Regions from separate parts of the Ensifer sp. D2-11 genome, predicted to be linked through region 3. Evidence: predicted binding sites of a transcription regulator. Region 3 holds the regulator's gene; each other region holds the start of a gene.
What was found. Region 3 encodes PhoB, which activates phosphate uptake and scavenging genes when phosphate is short. Its sites were predicted from a motif close to TGTCATNNANCTGTCAT; they were not measured.
Positions count from the first base shown of each region.

Region 1 (4,208 bases), 330 kb from region 3:
AATTATCCGACCCGTCGACGACGAGATCGTATTGCCGGAAGAGCGCATCGGCATTTGCGGGGCCGAGCCTGACCGGGTGCGCCACGACCTTCACATGCGGGTTGAGGGCGTCGATCGCCGCTGCGGCGCTCTCGACCTTCGGCCGCCCGATATCGGCGGTGGCATGGATCACCTGACGCTGCAGGTTCGACAACGAGACCACGTCGTCGTCGACGATCCCGAGTGTGCCGACCCCGGCGGCCGCCAGATATTGCAGAGCCGGCGCGCCGAGCCCGCCCGCGCCGATGACGAGCACGCGCGCGGCCTTGAGTTTCTGCTGCCCCGGGCCGCCGATCTCCGGCAGCACGATATGGCGTGCGTAGCGCGCAATCTCCGAAGGAGCGAGCGTCGCATCGGTCGTCATGTGCGTCTCCATGTAATTTTCGCGCAGGGCGCTGCATGTCACCCCGAAACGCGGCCGTTTGCAACGGTCAGATATTGAGCGCGCTCGCCAAGGGCGTTGAACATCGCCCGGTCGGTGCCCGTCATGAAGGACTGGCCGCCGAGCCCATCGACCAGATCGAAGAGGGCGGCGCGGCGTCCCTGATCGAGATGGGCGGCGATTTCGTCGAGCAGCAGCACCGGGGCGTGGCCGGTCATATCCCCGACGAGCCGTGCATGCGCGAGCACCAGGCCGACGAGCAGCGCCTTCTGCTCGCCGGTCGAGCAACGCTCGGCCTCGATGTCCTTTTCCCGGTGGCGGATCAGGAGATCGCTTCGGTGCGGCCCGTCCAGCGTGCGGCCCGCGGCCGCATCGCGGGCACGGCCCTCGGCGAGCATTGCCAGATATCGCTCTTCGAGTTCAAAGGCGGGAATGCCGGAACAATCATCGAGAAAGCCGGCGAGCGACAGGCTTGCGGACGGAAAGGTCCCATCGCTCCGGCTCCGCTCGACGAGGGCCGAGAGCAGGCCGAGCATCTCCTGACGGGCAAGCGCCATGGAGATGCCGAGCCCGGCCATTTCGCGCTCGATGGCCGACAGCCAGGCGGGATCGGGCCGGAATTCCGAGAGAAGCCGGTTGCGGCTGCGCATGGCGCGGTCGAACTCGCTGGCGCGGCGGCCGTGCTCGGGATCGAGCGACAGGACCAGCCGGTCGAGAAAGCGCCTGCGGTCGGCGGAAGGGCCGGTGAAGAGGCCATCCATCGCCGGAGTGAGCCAGAGCACCCTGAGGTGGTCGGTGAGCTCGTCGACGGTGCGGGCCGCAGTGCCGTTGATCCTGAGGCGGCGCGACTGCCCCTCCTCGGTCCCTTGAGTTCCCGTGCCGATCTCCACCGCCCCTTCCATGCCGTCGACGGCGGCGAAGACCGAGAAACCATCGGGGGCGCCGACGCGGGCGACATCCGCATAGGCAGCGCGCCTCAAACCGCGCCCGGGCGAAAGAAAGGAGACCGCCTCCATCAGATTGGTCTTGCCCGCACCGTTCTCGCCGGTCAGCACCACATGGCGCTGGTCGAGGTCGAGCGCCAGCGTCGCATAGTTGCGGAAGTCGCTCAGCTTCAGGCGTGTGAGAAAGACCTTGTGGGGCATTGCAAGTCCGATATCGACGTTGCTGTCAGGTAGGATGAAAGCCCGGCCAAGGCAAGGCGGAAAGGGTGTTCTGTCCGCCTCTCCCCCGCCTGCGGCGATTCCGTATCCGGGCTGCGCATTTCCGCCCCAATCGCCTGTGGGAAAGCCGTTTTTTTCAGCCGCATCGGAACTTTCCCCGAGCGCGCAAGTACAATATGACAACTGCGTGACAATCGACAGTTGGATGGATCGCTGATGCTCGGCCTGTTTCGCAAGCTCCTCCCCCGGGAAGACCGTTTCTTCGACCTCTTCGCCGATCATTCGCGCACCGTCATGGGTGCGGCGGAGGCACTGAACGCGTTGCTTGCCGGCGGCCCGGACATCGAAAGCCATTGCGACCGCATCGTCGCGCTCGAGAACGAGGCCGACGAAATCACCCGCGAGGTTCTGCTGGCCGTCCGCCGCAGCTTCATCACCCCCTTCGACCGCGGCGACATCAAGGATCTCATCCAGTCGATGGACGATGCGATCGACATGATGCACAAGACGGTGAAGACCATCCGTCTCTACGAGCAGAAGAGCTTCGATCCCGGCATGCAGGCCATGGGTGCGGCGGTCGTCGAGGCCGCCCATCTCGTCGCCGAGGCCATTCCGCTCCTCAGCCGGATCGGTGCCAATGCTCATCGCCTCAGCGCCATCGCCGAGGAGGTGACGCATGTCGAGGATAGATCCGACCAGCTGCACGAGCAGGGCCTGAAGGATCTCTTCCAGCGCCATGGCGCTTCCAACCCCATGGCCTATATCATCGGCAGCGAGATCTACGGCGAACTGGAAAAGGTCGTCGACCGCTTCGAGGATGTGGCAAACGAAATCAGCGGCATCGTGATCGAGAACGTCTGATGGATGCGACGCTCGCCTTCCCGCTGCTCGTGGGGCTCATCGCCGTCGCGCTTTTCTTCGACTTCCTCAACGGGTTGCACGACGCGGCCAATTCCATCGCGACCATCGTATCGACGCGCGTGCTCCGGCCGCAATATGCGGTCTTCTGGGCGGCGTTCTTCAACTTCATCGCCTTCCTCTTCTTCGGGCTGCACGTCGCCGAAACGCTCGGAACCGGCATCATCGATCCGGGTATCGTCACGCCGCAGGTGATCTTCGCGGCGCTGATGGGCGCCATCACCTGGAACATCGTTACCTGGGTCTTCGGCATCCCGTCGAGTTCCTCGCACGCGCTCATCGGCGGTCTCGTCGGCGCCGGCCTGGCCAAGACCGGTTTCAGTTCCATCGTCTGGCAAGGCCTGCTGAAGACGGCTGGCGCCATCGTCATGTCGCCGGGCATCGGCTTCGTTCTGGCGCTGCTGTTGGTGCTGATCGTCTCCTGGCTGTTCGTTCGCCAGACACCCTTTGCCGTCGACAGCACCTTCCGGGTGCTGCAATTCGTTTCGGCTTCCCTCTATTCGCTCGGCCATGGCGGCAACGATGCGCAGAAGACCATGGGCATCATTGCCGTGCTTCTCTTCTCGCAGGGCTATCTCGGCTCGGAATTCTACGTGCCCTTCTGGGTGGTCATCACCTGCCAGGCGGCGATCGCGCTCGGCACGCTCTTCGGCGGCTGGAGAATCGTCCACACGATGGGCTCGAAGATCACCAAGCTCAACCCGATGCAGGGATTCTGCGCCGAGACGGGCGGCGCCATCACGCTGTTCGCCGCGACCTGGCTCGGCATTCCGGTTTCGACCACCCACACGATCACCGGCGCGATCATCGGCGTCGGCGCGGCGCGGCGCGTATCGGCGGTGCGGTGGGGGCTTGCCGGCAACATCGTCGTTGCCTGGGTGATCACCATGCCGGCGGCAGCGTTGATCTCGGCGCTCTGCTATTTCGCCGCGGACCTCGTCGCCTGACGCTTTCGCCGGGCACCCCGTTGGCATTGCCGGCGGCGGGGAGTATATTTCCGCGATCTAATGGAATTGCATCCGGAGAAGAGTGAACTTCCATCGTATCTGGGGAGGAAACGATGACGGACGTCGAGTGGACGATCAAGGGCCGCGAATTCATCCATTGCAATTGCGCCTATGGCTGCCCGTGCCAGTTCAACGCACTGCCCACCGAGGGGCATTGCCGCGCGATCGGGATCGTCGACATCGACGAGGGGCACCATGGCGATACCCGGCTCGACGGCCTGAGGTGCGGCATGATCGTATCCTGGCCCGGTGCCATTCACGAGGGCAGGGGCGCGGTGGTTCCGATCATCGACGAGCGTGCCTCCGACGAGCAGCGGGAGGCGCTGCTGCGGATCATGAGCGGCCAGGACACCGAGCCCGGCGCCACCTTCTTCCAGGTGTTCGCGACGACTTTCGAGACCTTCCACGATCCGGTTTTCGCGCCGATCGATTTCGAGATCGACGTCGAAAGACGCTCGGCGCGGGTCAATATTCCGGGATGGATGGAGGCTCGCGGCGAGCCCATCGTCAATCCGGTGACCGGTGAGGAGCATCACGCGCGCATCAACCTTCCGCACGGGTTCGAATATGACCGCTGCGAGGTGGGGCGCGGCTGGGCCGAGACGAGCGGGCCGCTGGCAGTTTCGCTCGCCGATTCGCACGCCCACTTCGCCAGACTGCACATGACCGGAAGCGGCGTGGTTCACTGACGCCATGCCG
Region 1 covers NZ_CP096433.1:3,052,850-3,057,057, forward strand. The annotation lists gene M1D34_RS14690 (molybdopterin-synthase adenylyltransferase MoeB) at 1-415, opposite strand, end outside; gene recF (DNA replication/repair protein RecF) at 442-1,566, opposite strand; gene M1D34_RS14700 (DUF47 domain-containing protein) at 1,801-2,445, shown strand; gene M1D34_RS14705 (inorganic phosphate transporter) at 2,445-3,449, shown strand; gene M1D34_RS14710 (DUF1326 domain-containing protein) at 3,563-4,198, shown strand; gene M1D34_RS14715 (DUF2182 domain-containing protein) at 4,203-4,208, shown strand, end outside.
Region 1: a site for PhoB is predicted at 1,761-1,777, ahead of M1D34_RS14700 (DUF47 domain-containing protein). Genes of this name have one in related genera too.

Region 2 (4,208 bases), on a different replicon from region 3:
TTGAGCACGTCGTCGGGCCCGAGGATGGAGGCGGTCACCTGCACGCCGCCGGTACCCCAGCCATAGGGCATCGGCATTTCGCGGGAGGCGAAGGGCACCTGATAGCCGGGAATGGCGATCGCCTTCAGGATCGCGCGGCGGATCATCCGCTTCGTCTGCTCGTCCAGATAGGCGAAGTTGTAAGTTGCGAGGTCGTTCATTCGGCGGCCTCCTTCATGCCGTCCTTGCCGCCGGCCTGGGCGGCGTCGTGTTCGCGGCGCATGCGCCTGACCAGGTCGAGCTCGGCCTGGAAGTCGACGTAATGCGGCAGCTTCAGGTGCTCGACGAAGCCGGTCGCCTGGACGTTGTCGGCATGCGAGATGACGAATTCCTGATCCTGGGCGGGAGCGACGATGTCCTCGTCGAATTCGTCGGTCCGGAGCGCCCGGTCGACCAGCGACATCGACATCGCCTTGCGCTCGCTCTGGCCGAAGACGAGCCCGTAACCGCGGGTGAATTGCGGCGGCTGCCTGGACGAGCCCTTGAACTGGTTGACCATCTGGCATTCGGTAACGCGGATGACCCCAAGCGAAACGGCAAAGCCCAGCTCCGGCAGCTCCAGTTCGACCTCGACCTCGCCGATCCTGACCTCGCCGACGAAGGGGTGCGTGCGGCCATAGCCGCGCTGCGTGGAGTAGGCGAGCGCCAGCAGGAATCCTTCGTCGCCACGGGCAAGCGCCTGCAGGCGGAGATCGCGCGCCATCGGAAATTCCATCGGCTCGCGCGTGAGGTCGCCCGCCACGTGGCCTTCCGGCATCTGGCCGTCGCCCTCGATCAGGCCTTCGCCGTCGAGAATGTCGGAGACGCGCATGACATGTTCGCCCGGCTCCTTGAGGGCCGGCTCATCGACCGGTTCTTCGCCGATCAGCGACGGGTCGAGAAGGCGGTGCGTATAGTCGAAGGTGGGGCCGAGAAGCTGGCCGCCGGGCAGATCCTTGTAGGTCGCCGAGACGCGCCGCTCGACCTTCATTTTCGCGGTGTCGACCGGTTCGCAATAGCCGAAGCGCGGCAGGGTGGTGCGGTAGGCACGCAGGATGAAGATCGCCTCGATCATGTCTCCGCGCGCCTGGCGCACGGCAAGCGCCGCAAGCGCACGGTCGTAAAGCGAGGCCTCGGCCATCACGCGGTCGACCGCGAGCCCGAGCTGCTCGACGACCTGATCTATGGTGATCGCGGGCAGCGCCCGGTCGCCGCGCCGGCGGTCGGCCAGCAGCCGGTGAGCATTGGCAATGGCGGCTTCTCCGCCCTTGACGGCTACATACATGCGCTTACTCCCGCTCGAGTTTGGTGGTGCGCGGCAGGCAGAGCACTGCCTCGCGCGCCGTCAGGACGAGATCGATGCCGCGCGGAAAGATCGCCCGGTTGGCGGCCCAGAGGTCGAGGAACACGTCGGGCAGACCCTTCGGTGCGATGACGATCCCGTGCTTGATTCCCGGTCCCCGGCCGATGAGCGGCTGCCCGCCTTCGAGCGCTTCCACCTCGACGACGAGCGTGGTGGAACGGTCGGGATATTCCTGCGTGCCGAGGGCGAACTGGTCGAAGCCCGGCACGGCCGCGCCCTTCTCGAAGAATGCAAAGCGGGCCTCGTCCTTCGTCTCGGTGACGCCGGCGCCGGTGTGAAACGCGATCCACTTCGGCGCCGAGCATTTGGAGAGCGCCGGCGATAGCCAGACCGGCGTGTCATGGTCGCAGAGCGTGAGCGCGACAGCTCCGCTTGCCTCTCCGAGTGGCGCCGGCGGGGCTGCAGCAGTGGACAGCCGGCCGATGATGCCCGGGCGGGCGAAGCAGTCCATCAGGCTGCGGAACACGGACTGCGCCTCGAAGACGGGATCGGCGAAGGCGCCGCTATAGATTTGCGATTGGGCGGTCATCAATCCTCTCCGCGGACCATGGTGAAGAAGTCGACGCGGGTCGCGGCCGTTTCCTCGGCCTTGCGACGGTCTTCCGCATCGAGACGAGCGGCCACCTGCTCGTGCAGCGCCTTGACGCTTGCGCGATGCGTAGCGCTCTGAAAAAGCGCGTCGAAGATCGCGGCAAAGCGGGCGCGTGCCTTGTCGGTGCCGAGCAGTTGCCCATGGCCGACCTCGCCGGTCGAAAGCCGCACGGTGGCGCGTGAAACGGTGGCCTCGCCGAGATTGAAAGGATCGCCGCCGCCGCCGATCTTGCCGCGCACCATGACGAGCCCGGTTTCCGGACCGCGCACCGGCGCGACCTCCGGCTTGTCGTCGATCGCGTCCCAGGCCAAGGAAAGTTCGCCGAGCGTCGCGCGCGCCAGAAGCCGCATGCCTTCCCGGCGCTGAGCGCCGCCTGCATCGTCACTTGTCTTCGCTGCGTCCATCATTTCACTCCAAAATGTCTATTGATCTAGACAACTATACATCTTATACCTTTCCATAACCTTCGCAAATGACAGGCTTGTGACATTTGCTAAGAAACTGGCGGCTAAGAAGCGGGGCGAAGAAGATGGTGGCGAAGGTCGTCGAACGGCAGATGGGCGTGGCGCTATGGCGGCAGATTGCCGACAGGATACGGCTCGCGATCAGCAATGGCGACTATGACGCCACCGGCATGGTGCCGCCGGAGACGGCCCTTGCAGCGGAATTCGGCGTCAATCGCCACACCGTCCGCAGCGCGCTGGCCGCACTCGCGGAAGAAGGTCTGGTGCGCGCGGTGCAGGGGCGCGGCACGATGATCGAGCGCAAGGATCGCGTGAGCTATCCGATCTCGCGGCGCACTCGCTTCTCGCAAGGTCTCGGCCGTCAGGTGAGGGAAATCGGAACCGAGCTCCTGGGGCACGCCCAAGTGCCGGCAAGCGGCGAAATCGCCGCTGCGCTTGGCGTTCCCCCAGGCACCCCTCTCATCGAGCTCAGCACCGTCAGCAGCGGCGACGGGCGGCCGCTTTCGACGGCGGTCAGCTACTACCCCGCCGAGCGCTTTGCGAGGATGGCGGAGGAATATGCGCGGCTCGGCTCGGTCACCAAGGCCTTCGCCGCGCATGGGCTCGACGACTACGTCCGGGTCTCGACGGAGATCGTCGCGCGGCACGCGGAGGCAGAGGAACTCTCGCTTCTGAAACTATCGCCGGGGGCGATCGTCATGGAGACGCAATCGGTCAACGCCGATCTAGAAGGCCGCCCAGTCGAATATTCGCGAACGCGCTTTGCAGCCGACCGGATGAAGCTCCGGATCGAGACTTGAACTCGGCCGGTTTACACGTTTCGCCGCTTGCCTTCGATCAGGTCCAGCACGGCGCGCGCCGCGTCGAGCACCTGGGTGCCGGGTCCGAAGACGGCGGCGACGCCGTTCTCCATCAGATAATCATAATCCTGCCGGGGGATGACACCGCCGCAGACGACGATGATGTCCTCGCCGCCGCGCTTCTTCAGTGCCTCGGCAAGTTGCGGCATCAGCGTCCTGTGCCCGGCGGCAAGCGATGAAACGCCGATAACGGTGACCTCTTCGGCGAGGGCCAGATCGGCAGCTTCCTCCGGCGTCTGGAACAAGGGGCCCGCGACGACATCGAAGCCGATATCGCCGAAGGCCGATGCGATCACCTTGGCGCCGCGGTCGTGCCCGTCCTGGCCGAGCTTGGCTACCATGATCCTCGGCTTGTGGCCGAGGCGCTTCGTCGCTTCGCCGAGCCGCCCGGCGAGAACGCCGAGTTCCGGATCGCCTTCATAAGCCTTGCCGTAGATATCGGTGACGACTTCAGGAATGGCAGTGTAATCGCCGAAAGCCTCGCGCATGGCGTCGGTGATTTCACCGACAGTGGCGCGCGCCCGGGCAGCCTCGACCGCGGCGGCGAGCAGATTGCCCTTGCCGCTGCGCGCCACATCGGCCAGCGCGTCCAGCGCTTGCTTCATCTTCTGCGAGTCCCGGCGCCGCCTGGTCTCCTCGATGCGCTTGACCTGTGCCGTCCGAACCGCGGCGTTGTCGATCTGGAGAATGTCGATCGGTTGCTCGTTCTCGAGCCGGTATTTGTTGACGCCGACGATGACCTCCTCGGCGCGGTCGACGGCCGCCTGGCGCCGGGTCGCGGCCTCCTCGATCAGCCGCTTCGGCAGGCCGGCATTGACTGCCTTCGTCATGCCGCCCAGCGCCTCCACTTCCTCGATCAGGGCCCAGGCCTTTTCGGCAAGCTCGTTCGTCAGGCTTTCGACGTAATAGGA
Region 2 covers NZ_CP096434.1:174,622-178,829, forward strand. The annotation lists gene M1D34_RS18010 (alpha-D-ribose 1-methylphosphonate 5-phosphate C-P-lyase PhnJ) at 1-200, opposite strand, end outside; gene M1D34_RS18015 (carbon-phosphorus lyase complex subunit) at 197-1,303, opposite strand; gene phnH (phosphonate C-P lyase system protein PhnH) at 1,308-1,910, opposite strand; gene phnG (phosphonate C-P lyase system protein PhnG) at 1,910-2,377, opposite strand; gene phnF (phosphonate metabolism transcriptional regulator PhnF) at 2,503-3,237, shown strand; gene scpA (methylmalonyl-CoA mutase) at 3,249-4,208, opposite strand, start outside.
Region 2: a site for PhoB is predicted at 2,446-2,462, ahead of phnF (phosphonate metabolism transcriptional regulator PhnF). Genes of this name have one in related genera too.

Region 3 (4,208 bases):
GAAACGGCGCCGCTGCTTCTGATCGGCATGGTCGCCTTCGTCGTCGACTTTCCGGGGTCGCCGCTGGAGCCGTCCACGGCGCTGCCGGTGCAGATCTACATGTGGGCGAACGAGGCAGAGCGTGCCTTCGTCGAGCGTACGTCCGGAGCGATCATCATTCTCCTGATCTTTCTCATCTTCATGAATCTCGGGGCAATTCTCTTGCGGCGTCGCTTTGAGCGTCGCTGGTAGTGGGGTAAGGACTATGAACATCATGTCGGAAGCTGCAGTCGAAAAGGCTCTTGACCAGAAAATGAATACGGTGCCTTACAAGATGATCGGCAATGATGTGTCGGTCTATTACGGCGAAAAGCGCGCGCTCTTCGACGTCAACCTCAACATCCGCGAGAACACGGTCACGGCGCTGATCGGTCCCTCAGGGTGCGGCAAATCGACGTTTCTGCGCACTTTGAACCGCATGAACGACACGATCGAGAACTGCCGCGTGACCGGCAAGATCACGCTCGACGAGGACGATATCTACGATCCGTCGATCGACGTGGTGGAGCTGCGCGCCCGGGTCGGCATGGTGTTCCAAAAACCCAATCCGTTCCCGAAGTCGATCTACGACAATGTCTCCTACGGGCCGCGCATCCATGGCCTGGCACGCACCAAGGCCGAACTCGACGAGGTCGTGGAAACGAGCCTGCAGAAGGCCGGGCTCTGGAACGAGGTGAAGGATCGGCTGCAGGAGCCGGGCACCGGACTTTCCGGCGGTCAGCAGCAGCGCCTCTGCATCGCCCGCGCCGTCGCGGTCAGCCCGGAAGTCATCCTGATGGACGAGCCCTGCTCGGCGCTCGATCCCATCGCGACCGCGAAAGTCGAGGAACTCATCCACGAATTGCGGGCGAATTTCACGATCGTGATCGTCACCCACTCGATGCAGCAGGCGGCGCGCGTGTCGCAGCGCACGGCCATGTTCCATCTCGGCAATCTCGTCGAGGAGAACGATACCGACAAAATGTTCACCAACCCGGACGATCAGCGCACCCAGGACTACATCATGGGCCGCTTCGGCTGATGGCGAGAGGGGCGGCGCTTTTCCGTCCCTCCCGGTTTAAGATCGACCGAGCCATTCAGAACGGCGGGTCTCCCGAGGAAACGAATATGTCTCACGCACACATCATGTCCGCCTTCGACGAAGAGTTGAAGTATCTCACGCGCCGCATCTCCGAGATGGGCGGTCTTGCCGAGCAGATGGTCGCGGACTCCGTCCGTGCGCTCGTCAATTCCGATCTTGCTCTCGCCCAGAAGGTTATCTCCGACGACACCATTCTGGACGACGCGGAACGGCAGATCGGCGAAAAGGCGATCGTCACCATTGCCAAACGCCAGCCCATGGCCTCGGATCTACGGGAGATCATGGGTTCGATCCGTATCGCCGCGGACCTGGAGCGCGTCGGCGATCTCGGCAAGAACACCGCCAAGCGCGTGATTGCCGTCGCCGGTTCGGGCATACCGCGCAAGCTTGCGCGCGGCCTCGAACACCTGGCCGAGCTCGCGCTCGTTCAGTTGAAGGAAGTCCTGGACGTCTACGCCTCCCGTTCGCCGGAAAAGGCGAACAGCATTCGCGAACGCGATGAAGAGATCGACGCGATCTACACTTCTCTGTTCCGGGAACTGCTGACCTACATGATGGAAGATCCGCGCAACATCACGCCCTGCACGCATCTTCTTTTCTGCGCCAAGAACATCGAGCGTATCGGCGATCACGCGACCAACATTGCCGAAACGATCTACTACATGGCGACAGGCGCCCAGCCGCAGGGCGAACGGCCGAAGGACGACATGACGTCGACATTGGGTTCCGTGACGGACTGAGATCGCCCGGCATCCGGGCCTATGCAGAATTTGTTCCGGCCGCTTTGGCGCGGCCTACCACCGTGCGCGGCGGCATGACGGCTGTCGTGCGTAGGAAGGAGTCCTACTGAATGTTGCCGAAGATTGCCGTAGTCGAAGATGAGGAAGCCCTAAGCGTTCTCCTGCGCTACAATCTCGAGGCAGAAGGCTTCGAGGTCGATACGATCCTTCGCGGCGACGAGGCGGAGATCCGCCTGCAGGAGCGCCTGCCCGACCTTCTCATCCTCGATTGGATGCTGCCCGGGGTTTCCGGCATCGAGCTCTGCCGCAGGCTGCGCCAGCGGCCGGAAACGGAGCGCCTGCCGATCATCATGCTGACGGCGCGCGGCGAGGAGAGCGAGCGCGTGCGGGGCCTTGCCACCGGGGCCGACGATTACGTCGTCAAGCCCTTCTCGACGCCGGAACTGATGGCGAGGGTCAAGGCGATGCTCAGGCGCGCCAAGCCCGAGGTTCTGTCGACGCTCCTGCGCTGCGGCGATATCGAGCTCGACAGGGAGACGCACCGCGTCCACCGCCGCAGCCGTGAAGTGCGCCTCGGCCCGACGGAGTTCCGGCTGCTGGAATTTCTCATGTCCTCACCGGGGCGCGTCTTCTCCCGTTCACAGCTCCTGGACGGTGTCTGGGGGCACGACATCTATGTCGACGAACGGACCGTGGACGTCCATGTCGGACGTCTGCGCAAGGCACTGAACTTCTCCAACATGCCCGACGTCATCCGGACGGTGCGCGGCGCGGGCTATTCGCTGGAGAGCTGAGACCGAAGGTGCCGGCTTACGGCATGGCAAAGAAAAAAGGGGCCTTTACGGCCCCATTTTTCGTCGTGCATCCAGAGCGGAATGAGCAGGCGCCTCAGCGCATGCGCCGGCGCTCGGCAGAGGGCTGGTAGGCCAGCCGGGCATGAAAGGTGCAATAGGGAGAGGCTTCCGGGGAGTCGTTGCCGCAGAAGTGGAACTCTTCCTTGAGCGGGTCGCCGATCGGCCACTTGCAGGTGCGTTCGGTAAGCTCCGTGAGCTCCAGCCGCCGCGACATCGGCAGGACGATATTCCTGTCGATCTGCAGCTCCTGGTCGATCGCCAGGTCGACGGCGAGCTCTTCCTTGAGCGCGGTCGCACCGGCCGTGCGGGTTACGGTGCGGGTTACGGAACGCGCAGCATAGTTCGGTGCGCGCGGGGCAGACGTCGCCCGTTTGGGGCGGGCTGCAGCGGCCGTGCTTCCGCCGGCCTTGGCGCGCCCGGGCAGGCTCAGCCGATGAACCTTGCCGATGACCGCGTTGCGGCTGACGCCGCCCAACTGCGCCGCGATCTGGCTGGCGCTCAGGCCCTCCGACCACAGCTTCTTCAGTTTCTCGACCCGCTCGTCAGTCCAGTTCATCTCTGCACTCCCCGTTCTCGGCGTTGGGATGGCGGAATCCGTCACCGCTCTCCGGGAAAAACCCGAAGATTCAACGCGATAATACTTTTGGTGACTAGGTCCGCCGCATGCGTCTAGTAATTGAATGTTAACCTACCGGCAGGGTGACTCCGTGGCAAGAGTCGCCGGAATCGCGCCGAATCGATTTCGCGGTTTTCCCCAACTTGCTGTCGGAGCGTTGCATTTTTGCAAGTCCCAGAGTGCGATTTTTTCGCGCTTCGGAATCGGTATCCGCAAAGCGCCTGCAAACCTTGGTTTTGTTGACATCGCGGTGCGAAATGGGAATAGTGCCTGTCGCCGCCGCAAGGCGGCATTTTTGATTTTTATCGGGCCGAACGGTCCGATGCCGCCGGAATGAAGGAGAGCTCGACATGGCCGCAACCACGCCGCTTTACGACACCTATCTGCGCGCGCCGTTGCGTTTCGAGCGAGGTGAAGGCGTTTGGCTGATCGCCGAAGACGGCACGCGCTATCTCGATTTCGCTGCCGGTGTCGCCGTGAACTCGCTCGGCCATGCCCATCCTCATCTCGTCGAGGCGCTGAAGGCGCAGGCCGACAAGGTCTGGCATCTGTCCAATCTCTACGAGATTGCGGGGCAGGAAAGCCTTGCGCGGCGGCTGACCCAGGTGACCTTCGCCGATCGGGTGTTCTTCACCAATTCGGGTGCGGAAGCGCTCGAATGTGCGATCAAGACGGCGCGGCGCTATCATTTCGCCAAGGGGCACGTCGAGAAGTTCCACGTCATCACCTTCGAAGGTGCTTTCCACGGCCGCACGCTCGCGACGATCGCCGCCGGCGGACAGCAGAAATACATCGAGGGCTTCGGGCCGAAGGCGCCGGGCTTCTATCAGGTCCCCTTCGGCGATATCGGCGCGGTCAAGAACGCGATCAATGAAGAA
Region 3 covers NZ_CP096433.1:2,719,622-2,723,829, reverse strand. The annotation lists gene pstA (phosphate ABC transporter permease PstA) at 1-231, shown strand, start outside; gene pstB (phosphate ABC transporter ATP-binding protein PstB) at 245-1,060, shown strand; gene phoU (phosphate signaling complex protein PhoU) at 1,147-1,860, shown strand; gene phoB (phosphate regulon transcriptional regulator PhoB) at 1,971-2,654, shown strand; gene M1D34_RS13105 (GcrA family cell cycle regulator) at 2,749-3,270, opposite strand; gene M1D34_RS13100 (hypothetical protein) at 3,422-3,667, shown strand; gene M1D34_RS13095 (aspartate aminotransferase family protein) at 3,681-4,208, shown strand, end outside.